Regions from separate parts of the Calidithermus terrae genome, predicted to be linked through region 1. Evidence: riboswitches for the same ligand, from Rfam matches in the RefSeq annotation. Region 1 holds a riboswitch; the other holds the start of a gene.
The links. Region 1 has a riboswitch for cyclic di-GMP ahead of Mterra_RS19130 (metallophosphoesterase family protein). Riboswitches for the same ligand answer to the same signal wherever they lie in the genome.
Positions count from the first base shown of each region.

Region 1 (4,048 bases):
TGGCCCGGCGTGGGCCTGGAGCCCGTCGCCCGCCTGCTGGCCCGGCCCACCTTAGTCAAGTGCCTGCCCCCCGGCCACCCCATCGGTTACGGCGGGCTCTACACCACGCAGGGCCACGAGTGGATCGCCACCCTGCCCGTGGGCTACGCCGACGGGATGCCGCGCCTGCTCTACAACCGGGCCACGGTGCGGCTCGAGGGGCACAACCACCCCGTGGTGGGCCGCATCTCCATGGACCAGATCACCGTGCGCGTCCCCGGGCCGGTGAGCCTCGAGACCGTCTTCGAGGTGGTCACCCCCGACTTCCACCCCAGCTCGAGCCTGTGGGGCTGGGCCGAGCTCACCGGGACGGTGAGCTACGAGCCGGCGGTGCGGCTGGCGGCGCGGCTGCCCCGGGTCTACCTGCGCGGCGGGGTGGAAGTGGCCCGCGCGGACGCGTGATAGCGTAAAAGGCATGCATCACCCGGATCACTCGCCTTTCGCCCGCGACCCGGGCGCGCCGGAGGGCTCATGAGGGGCGTGAAGCTCTTCCAGGGCTACCTCTGGCACCCCAAAGCGCTCGAGTTCGACCCCAAGCAGGCCCTGCCCGCGCGGCTGGGGGAGGGGCTCGAGGACGGCCCCGTTCACCTGCTCATCGACCCCGTGCGCCCGCCCTTCGCCTTCTTCCAGGACGGCACGCCCAACGCCCAACGCCTAAGGCCGGACGCCAGAAGGGGGATGGGTTTAGGGCCCCGTGCTCCGCGGTTTGTCGAGGGTCCAGGATCGGGGGTCTAGGGCCAAAACGTCTTGCGTCTTGCGTTTTGCGTCTTGCGTTTTGCGTACGGCGTAGGACGTAGGACGCACGACCGGCGTTTTGCGTCTTGCGTTCGGCATTCGGCGTTCGACGTTTGGCGTTCGACGTAGGGCGCAGGACGTACGACCCGTGCCCGCCAACCCTACCCGTGCACCGCCGGCACCCACTCGATGGTCGCGTTGGAGGCGGGCTGGTCGGAAGGGGTGAAGGAGCCCTGCCGGATCGCCTCGATGAGGGGCGGGGGGAAGCCGACGAGGGCCATGTCCTGGGCCACCCACTCGGTGTCGTAGGGGAGCTTCTTGAACTGGACCTTGAGGCCCTGGGGGGTGTCCTCGAGCACCGCCACGTCGGCGCCGGGGGCCCCGCCCAGGCTCAGGCCCACCGAGCCGGGGTCGAAGATCAGGCGGTCGCCCAGCCAGCGCTGGAAGGGCAGGTGGCTGCCCGAGGCCACGATGCAGGAGGCGTCGAAGCGCTCGAACAGCGGCAGCAGGTCGGCGGCGGGGAGCTCGAGGTCGATCTTGACCTCCGGGTCTTCGGGGGTGCCGTGGAAGGCCATGAGCTGTCCCCTGCCCAGCGGCACGCGGTGGCGGTAGCGCAGGCCCTTGAGGAAGGCGATCTCCGGCTCCTCGAGCTGGGCGATGGTCCAGCGCAGGGTGAGGTCGGAGATGCTGCTGCGGGGAGCGCTGGAGAGCACCCGGAAGGCCACGCGCATGTCGCTGCCGCCCCCGATGCAGTGCACGTTGAAGCGCTGGAGCATGCGGATGACCGGCTTGGGGTGGGGGCCGTAGCCCACGATGTCGCCCACCGCGACGATGGCGTCGAGCTGTTGCTTGGACAACCAGCCCAGCGCCGCCGCCAGGGCGGGCAGGTTGGCGTGGATGTCCGAGAGAATTCCGATGCGCATGAATGGCCTCGCTAGGGCCTGGCTGGCGTTGGGGGGTCCGGCCGAAATTAAGGCACGGTCGGCCAGGCTGGGTGCCTCACCGACCGAAAAACCTCGAACAGGCTGCCAACGCCCAGGGCAGCGGTGCGGGTTTGCTCGACTCGGCCGGTTGCGCCACTGGCTCGGCCTGTCCCAGGCGCCCAAGTGCAGGACAGGCTTCCTCGCCTCCGAGGCGGAAAGGCGAACCCTTCCAGCTCGCACCTTAGCTCGAGGAAGCCCTGGAAGCTGTGATTAATGCCCCTCGAAGGCAAGTCCCCCCGCTGCTCGCGGGGGGACCCTGGGTCAGAAGGCCGTTCAGAGCCCGGCCTTGCTCAGGCTCTTCCAGAAGGTGCCGGTGATGCCCGAGAACATGGGGTTGTAATTCTCGGCGATGCCGCGCAGCTTGTCGCTGTGCACGATGAAGACCTGCCCGGCAGGCACCAGGATGGAGGGCGCGAGGTCGTAGGCGCGCTGCCCGACCTGGCTGTACAGCGCCGCGCGCTTGGCCCGGTCGGTGGTGGCGCGGGCCTGCTCGAGCAGGCGGTCCATCTGGGCGTCCTTCAGGCCCATCAGGGGGCTGTAGTAGCCGTCCGAGGCGTAGAAGGTGTAGAGGAAGTTGTCGGGGTCGGCGTAGTCGGGGGCCCAGCTCACGAGGATCATGGCCTCCTTGCCCTCCTGGGAGTCCTTGAGGAAGTCCGACCAGGTCTTGGGCTCGAGCTCGACCTTGAACTTGGGGTTGAGCTTCTCGATGTTGGTCTTGAGGATCTCCATGGCCGTCTGCGAGGCCGCCGAGCCCGCGCGGTAGCGGGCCTTGAGCACGAAGCCGCGGCTCCAGAGCTGCCCGCCGAAGGCCTTCTTGAAGGCCGCCTCGGCCTGCTTGGGGTCGTAGGTGTACTTCCTGAGCTTGGCGTCGTAGCCGAAGTAGGTGTCGGGCATCGCCATGGTGCGCTGGAGGCCCTTGCCCAGCTGGACCTCCTTGATGTAGCGGTCGTAGTCGAAGGAGTAGGCGAAGGCCTTGCGCACGTTGACGTCGGAGAAGAAGTTGGCGGGGATGCCCTTGCCGTCGAGCTTGCCCGAGCCCAGCACGCCGGGGTCCTTGATGTTCTGGTTCATCGCGATGACCGCGGCCGAGACGTTGGGCAGCCCGTCGATGACCTTGAGGCCGGCCACGCCCTTGAGCTGCTCGAGCACCGGCCGCGGCCCGGTCTCGACGACGTCGGCGTCGCCCTTCTTCAGCGCCTCGAGGCGGGTGGCCTGCTCCTTGACGATCTGGACGATCACGTTCTGCAGCTTGGGCTTGCCGCCCCAGTAGCCGTCGAAGGCCTGCAGCACGGTGGTGTTGGCGTCGCGCCGCACCAGGCGGTAGGCGCCGGTGCCGCTGGGCTTCTGTGAGAGCGCCGACTCGGTGAGCTCGCGGTCAACCCAGTCCTTCCAGGTGGCCTCGGTGCCGTCCCACTCGCCGATGGAGACGGCGTGCTTCTTGTCCACGACCGAGTTGCCGGCGAAGGCCAGCTTGACCAGGAGCGCGGGGTCGGCCTTGGGCAGCTTGAGCACCAGCTGACCGTTGGCGTTGCAGCTCACGGCCGCGGCGATCTTGGCCCAGGTGATGCTCGGGTCGTCCTTGGCGTTGGACGCGGTGCCCAGCAGGCTCTCGGAAAGGAACCAGTTGCCCGAGCTGTGGTTGTTGGTCACCAGGTTGCGGCGCAGGCTGTACTCCGCGTCGGCGCAGGTGAACTCGTTGCCCGAGTGGAACTTCACGCCCCGGCGCAGGGTGAAGGTGTAGGTGCGGCCGTCGCTCGAGGCGCTCCAGGACGTCGCCAGCAGCGGCTGGAGCTCGGCCACGCTCTTGCCCTTATAAGTCAGCAGGGTCTCGTAGACGTTCTCGACGACCTGCCCCGAGGAGGTGTCGTAGGTCTCGCCCGGGTCGAGCGTGGGGATGTCCGCCGACTGCTGGATGAGCAGGGTGTTGGCCGGCACGGCCGCCAGCCCCAAGCCGCTCAACAGCACGCCTACAGCCAACAAGCGGGTAGTTTGCGTTCTCAACCTCATCTCCTCCTGTGCCACAAGCGAACGCTCTCCCTCGGGAGTGCGAAGCGCACTATCGCACGAAATCAGGCCGGCTCAATCGGGCGAAGGTGTGGTTTTAAGGCCATTACGGTCGAATGAGCCCCCTCAGCCGTCAGGAGGATGCGCTAGCCCAAAGCGCCCCCGAGCAGGGCGCTCGAGGGCGCTCATCGTCCTCAGGGGGCCGGCGCCCTACAGCAGCTCGCCCTGCGGCTCGCCCCGGTAGCCCGCCAGGTGGAAGGTCTCCCTCGCCAGCCGCTCGGCCGAGC
Region 1 covers NZ_QXDL01000275.1:104-4,151, reverse strand. Annotated here, with positions in the region: partial or broken gene alr (alanine racemase) at 1-441, shown strand, start outside; gene Mterra_RS19135 (DUF3208 family protein) at 511-774, shown strand; gene Mterra_RS19130 (metallophosphoesterase family protein) at 936-1,697, opposite strand; cyclic di-GMP riboswitch class II at 1,831-1,914, opposite strand; gene Mterra_RS19125 (ABC transporter substrate-binding protein) at 2,031-3,737, opposite strand; partial or broken gene Mterra_RS19120 (PIG-L deacetylase family protein) at 3,972-4,048, opposite strand, start outside.

Region 2 (5,849 bases), on a different contig from region 1:
CAGTTCCTGCGGGCGCTGAAGGGGGTTGCCGACCCCGAGGAAAAGCGCAAGATCGTGGGGCGGGAGTTCATCCGGGTCTTCGAGGCCGAAGCCCGCAAGCTCTCGCAGGAGGGCTGCCGCTGGCTGGCGCAGGGCACGCTCTACCCCGACGTCATCGAGTCGGCGGGCGGGGAAGGGGCGGCCAACATCAAGAGCCACCACAACGTGGGGGGGCTGCCCCCGGACCTCAACTTCGAGCTCCTGGAGCCCTTCCGCTACCTCTTCAAGGACGAGGTGCGCGAGCTCGCCCTGCTCCTGGGCCTCCCCGAGCCCATCCGCATGCGCCACCCCTTCCCGGGCCCCGGCCTCTCCATCCGCATCCTGGGCGAGGTCACGCCCGAGAAGCTCGACGTCCTGCGCCGCGCCGACGACATCTTCATCAGCGCCCTGCGCGACTGGAACCTCTACGACAGCGTTTCTCAGGCCCTGGCCGTGCTCACCCCCCTGCAGAGCGTGGGCGTCATCGGCGACGAGCGCAGCTACGGCTACGTGCTGGGCCTGCGGGCGGTGAGCACCGCCGACTTCATGACCGCCGACTGGGCCCGCCTGCCCCTCGACTTCCTCGACGAGGTCGCCCGCAAGATCACCCGCCAAGTCCCCGAGGTCGGGCGCGTGGTCTACGACATAACCTCCAAACCGCCCGCCACCATCGAGTGGGAGTGAGGCGCGGCAGTGCCGGAGGGCACTCCCAAGTCACGAAAGTAACGCCCCAGATGTGACGTTTGACCATTTCCCCACCTAAGGGATGTGGTACAACGGCACCTGGAGGGAAACCTCCTCTCGGAGGCGACGAAGCCTGTCCTGCATTTGGGCGCCTGGGACAGGCCGAGCCAGTGGCGCAACCGGCCGAGAGACAACCACTCCGTACGCATCTTGCCACGCCGTGGGCGTTTCTCGCCGGTCAGGTTCCCAGCCTGGCCCTAGGCGTCGTTTAGGGTGTTCGGAGGCGTTGAACCGTGTTTCCCAACGTGGGCACCAAGGGAACCGGGGAGCCAGTGGTGCAACCGGCCGAACGCAGAAAAAGCGTTCCTGACGGACCTTGGCTTTTCCCACTCATCTTTACCGTTGGCTCTTCGACCTTTCGTCCGCTCTGGGCGGTGGCCGGGCTCGCCGCTGTGGTCCTGGCGGGCTGCGGACAGCCCGTCGCCCAGACCCAGGCCGAGTTCACGGCCGTGCCCGCCCAGCTTCCGGTGAGCGGGGGAGAAGTCTCCTTCTTCTGGCAGGCCGAAGGCGCCGGGGAAGTGACCGTCACGAGCGAGCCCGCCCTGCCGGGCTTTCCCCTCACCACCCGCGACCGCTCCTTCTCGGTGAAGGTGCGGGGCAACCCCACCACCGCCGCCAAGACCTACCGCTTCACCCTCGAGCTCGCCACCCCCCAGGGCCGCGCGGTCAAGACCCAGAGCGTCACGGTCGAGCCCCAGGCCTCCGTGAGCTGCCCGAGCTCGAGCCGGCCCGCCGCCCGCGCCGCGCTCGCCGCGCCCGAGCCGCTCAGGCCCGCCGGGCTGGGCCGCTTCGACCGCCCCTACGCCAGCGGCCGCCTGCTGGTGTTCAGCCAGAGCGACAGCCGCTTGCAGAAGCTGGGCGCTGTGCGCCTGGAGGGCGGCTGGGGCGTGGTGCGGGTGCCGCAGGGCCAGGAGGCCGCCAAGGCCCGCGCCCTCGTCGAGCAGGGCCTGGCCGACTACGCCCAGCCCGAGTACCTCTACGAGGCCGCCCTGGCCGCCGTGCCCCCGGCCAACCGCCAGTACCCCGCCCAGGACGAGCTCTTCGCCCAGATGCGCCTCGAGCAGGCCTGGAAGGGCCTGAGCGCGGGCTGCGAGCGCCCCGTGGTCGCCGTGGCCGACACCGGCTTCTTCACCGACCGCCCCGACCTCGCCCCCAACCTCACCCCCCAGTCGAGCTGGCTGGACGTGGTGGGGGCTAGCCTCGAGGCCCCCCAGCCCCGCCAGGGCGCCGTGGCCCCCCACGGCGGCGACTCCCACGGCACGGCGGTCGCCGGCGTCATCGCCGCGACCACCAACGACGGCTCGATGCTGGCCGGGGTGAGCTACAACCTCGCCCAGGTCCTGCCCATCAAGATCTTCGACGCCCAGGGCCGCACCGGCACGCTCCAGATCGCGCAGGCCCTCGAGTACGCCGCCGGCCGGACCGAGATCGGCGGCCGGGCCTTCACCAACCCCACCCCCGCCCAGGTGGTCAACCTCTCGCTGGCCGGTCAGGCCTTCGACCCCTACCTCGAGAGCGTGCTGGCTAAGGTCAGCGCCCAGGGGCTGGTGGTGGTGGCTGCTAGCGGCAACTCCGGCAGCGCCAGCGTGGGCTACCCGGCCTCCTCGCCCTACGTCCTCGCCGTGGGCGCCACCGACGCGCAGGGCCAGCGCGCCGTGTGGGGCAACGGGTTCGGCTCCAACTACGGCCCCGAGCTCGACTTCGTGGCCCCCGGCACCGCCGTCCCCAGCTACGGCGGCCAGGCCGCCGACGGCGTGGGCAACGCCTACGGCACCTCGATGTCGGCGGCCTTCGTCAGCGCCACCGTCGCGCTGCACCTCTACCAGAACCAGCGCCAGCACGGCACCTTCCACCCCGAAGGCGCGGGCAGCGCCACGCTCGAGGCCGTCCGTTCCTGCCTGCGCAGCGCCGCCCAGCTCTCCGCCCCCTCGCCCGAGACCGGCCACGGCCTGATCGACGTTTCCAAGGTGATTGACCCCGCCAACCCCGCGTGCAACTAGAGGAGGTCCCCATGCCCAAGAGCCTGCTTCAACCCCTCCCCGACGAGATCCTCAGCGGCTACGAAGCCCACCTCTACCTCGCCGACCTCCAGCTCTACGGCCTCATCTACCTGCCGCAGGGCACGCTGGGCCAGCCCCTGCCCTCCACCGCCGACTGGCTCAACCAGGGCGACAGCCCCCTTCTCCCCCTCGCCAGCGTCAACCTCTACCGCTCCGACTCCCCCGCGACGCCCCGGGCCGAGGACATCCTGGCGGTGCTCCCCTCGATGGGCCTGCCCAAGGAGCGGGTGCTCTACCTGCAAGGCGGGCGGCCCCCGGCCGTCCGGGGCGGCAAGCGCCGGAGGGTGGCCCTGCTGTACCCTCACAGCGTGCTGGTGGGCTGGCTCGAGGGCCCCGAAGGCCAGGACTTCCACCAGTACGTGGCCCTCGCCCTGCCCTTCCAGCCCCTCTTCGAGGCCGAGGTCTACCCCCTGGGCCAGCCGCTCAGCCAGGCGAAGTGCCTCGAGCGCCACCCCTTCCTCACGGTCAACCTGCGCCAGGCGCGGGGGTTCTTCGCGCCGATGCCGGAGGGGCCGGGTGGGGTGGACTTGACGTTGTTCTGAGGCGATGGCTGATAGTCAATAGTCGATAGCCGATCGTCGATAGCTAAACGCCAGACGCCGGACGCGGGTCGTACGTCGTACGTCGTACGCAAGACGCAAGACGCCTCGGCCCTCGATCCTCGGCCCTAGACTCTCGACTTTTCACACGCCACGAGCTACGGGCCCTTAGTTATCGGCTATCGACCCTCCGCAAGAACGCCACCGTGGCCTGTACGATGCGCTGCCAGCCCTCGGGTTGGCCGATGTCGGCGGGCTGGTCGCCGGGCTGGGCCCCGTAGGCCCCGAAACCGGCGTGGTTGAGGCCCTCGATCACCTCGACCCGGGTGCCCTTGGGCATGCGGGGGATCTGGCGGGCGCGTTCCTCGGCGGTGAGCAGGCCGTCCTTGCCGCCGAAGAGGGCCAGGGTGGGGAGGGTGCGGCTCGAGAGGTCGTTCTGGGGGTAGGAGGCCCACAAGACCAGCCCCGCCACCGAGCGCTGAACCAGGGGGTCGCCGGAGGCGGCGAAGTTGGCGGCGGCCACGCCGCCCATGGAGTGGCCGGCCAGCACCCACTTGGTCTGGGGGTAGCCCTCGAGCACCACCCGCGCCCGGTCCTGGTCGCTGATGGCGAGGTTGAAGGGCACCCACAGCAGCGCGACCGGGTGGCCCGCCGCGGCCACCTGCCGCAGCACCGGGGCGTAGGCGCGGTAGTCCACGCGCGCGCCGGGGTAGAAGGCCAGGCCCACTCTCGCGGCCTCCCCGGCGGGGCGCAGCAGGTAGCCCCAGTTCCTGGCCTCCACCCTCACGGCGCTGTCGCTGCTGAGGGCGCCCAGGGCCTCGGGCGCGGGGGGGATGGGCTTGAGGGCCTGCCAGACGTAGAACACCACGCTGGCGGCGAAGAAGAGCATCAGGCCGAAGAAGATCAGCCAGAAGCGGCGGCTGGCGACGAGGGTCTGGGGTCGGGCGGTTTTGCGGCTCATGGTCAGTCGGTGGCTGTGGGGGCCGGGGTCTTGGGCAGGGTTTGCCCCTGGTAGCGGCGGCGCTCGAAGAGGTAGAAGGCGGCGGGCACCACGTAGAGCGTCAGCAGCGTCGAGACCGTGACGCCGCCCAGGATGATGATGCCCAGCGGCTTGCGGAACTCCGAGCCCTCCCCGCTCGCCAGGATCAGCGGCAGCGAGATGATCAGCACGGTGAGGGTGGTCATGAGGATGGGGCGCAGGCGCAGCCGGGCGGCCTCCACCAAGGCGTCGTAGAGCGGCTTCTCCTGGGCCTGGCGCACGGCGAAGTCGAGGAGCAGGATGGCGTTCTTGGTCACCAGCCCGATCAGCATCACCAGGCCCAGCACGCTGATGGTGTCGAGGCCCGCGCCGAAGAGCCATAGCGCCCAGAAGGCGCCCACCAGCGCCAGCGGGACGGGCAGCAGCAGGTAGAGGGGGTAGCGGAAGGCGTTGAACTGGCTGGCGATGACCAGGTAGTTCAGCAGCAGCGCCAGCCCGAAGGCGATGGGCGCGGTGCTGGCGAGGTCGCCCACGAAGGCGGCCCCGCCCTGGCTCTCCAGCCGCACCCCGTCGCCGAGGACGCCGGCCTCCTCGAGCGCCTGCTCGATCTGCTGGCTGTACTGGAAGACCCCGCTGGTCGCGCTCTCCGAGCGGTTGGCGGTGATGCCGGCGGAGAAGGCGTTGTTGGTGCGGGCCAGCGTGGCGGGGCTCTGGCGGCTGTCGAAGCGGCTGAGGCTCGCGAGCGGGAGCGACTGGCGCAGGCTCGGGGAGTACACCGGCAGCGAGAGCAGGGCGCTGGGGCTGCCGATGAGGCCGGGGTCGGCCTTGACCACGATGGGGTATTCCTGGCCCGAGCGGCGCAGCTTGGCCGCCTCCGCCCCCGCGTTGTAGACCCGCAGCACCTGGGCGAGGTCGTTGGGGGTGAGGCCGGTGCCCTCCAGCGCCGAGGCGTCGGGCACCAGCACCCGCTCGTTGGCCTTCTGGGCGAGGCTGCTGGAGACGTTGGCGAGGAAGTCGAGGCCGTAGAGCACCTCGAGCGCCTTCGCGTTGCGCTCCTCGAGCAGCTCGGGCGTGGGGGCCGAGAGCACGAACTGGAAGTCGTCGCCCCCCGGGCCGCCCTCGGCGGCCTTGACCCGCAGGGTGGCCTCGGGGCGGGCCTCGAGCCGGGCCTCGAGCGCGCGGGCGAGCTCGGGGACGATGGCGTAGATGTTCGCGCGCTCGCCGTGCTCCGCCAGCACCACGGTGAAGTCGGCGCGCTCAGGGTTGCCGCTGCCCAGCGCGCTGTTGGAGGAGCCCACCTCGGTGAGCACGTCCTTAACGTAGGGGCGCGCCAGCAGGAAGTCCTCGACCTCGCGGGCCAGCCGGTCGGTCTCGTCGAGGGCGGTGCCCTTGGGCAGCTCGAGGCGCACGTTGACCACGCCGTTGTCGGAGCGGGGGGTGAAGTTGAAGGGCACGCGGGGGGCCACCAGGCCGATGGAGAGGAAGAACAGCGCCCCCACCGCGAGCACC
Region 2 covers NZ_QXDL01000126.1:5,202-11,050, reverse strand. Annotated here, with positions in the region: gene guaA (glutamine-hydrolyzing GMP synthase) at 1-702, shown strand, start outside; cyclic di-GMP riboswitch class II at 813-896, shown strand; cyclic di-GMP riboswitch class II at 973-1,058, shown strand; gene Mterra_RS13855 (S8 family peptidase) at 1,137-2,762, shown strand; gene Mterra_RS13850 (hypothetical protein) at 2,774-3,364, shown strand; gene Mterra_RS13845 (alpha/beta hydrolase) at 3,534-4,322, opposite strand; gene Mterra_RS13840 (efflux RND transporter permease subunit) at 4,325-5,849, opposite strand, start outside.
Region 2: linked by a shared signal. The riboswitch ahead of Mterra_RS13855 (S8 family peptidase) and the one ahead of Mterra_RS19130 (metallophosphoesterase family protein) in region 1 are both predicted to bind cyclic di-GMP.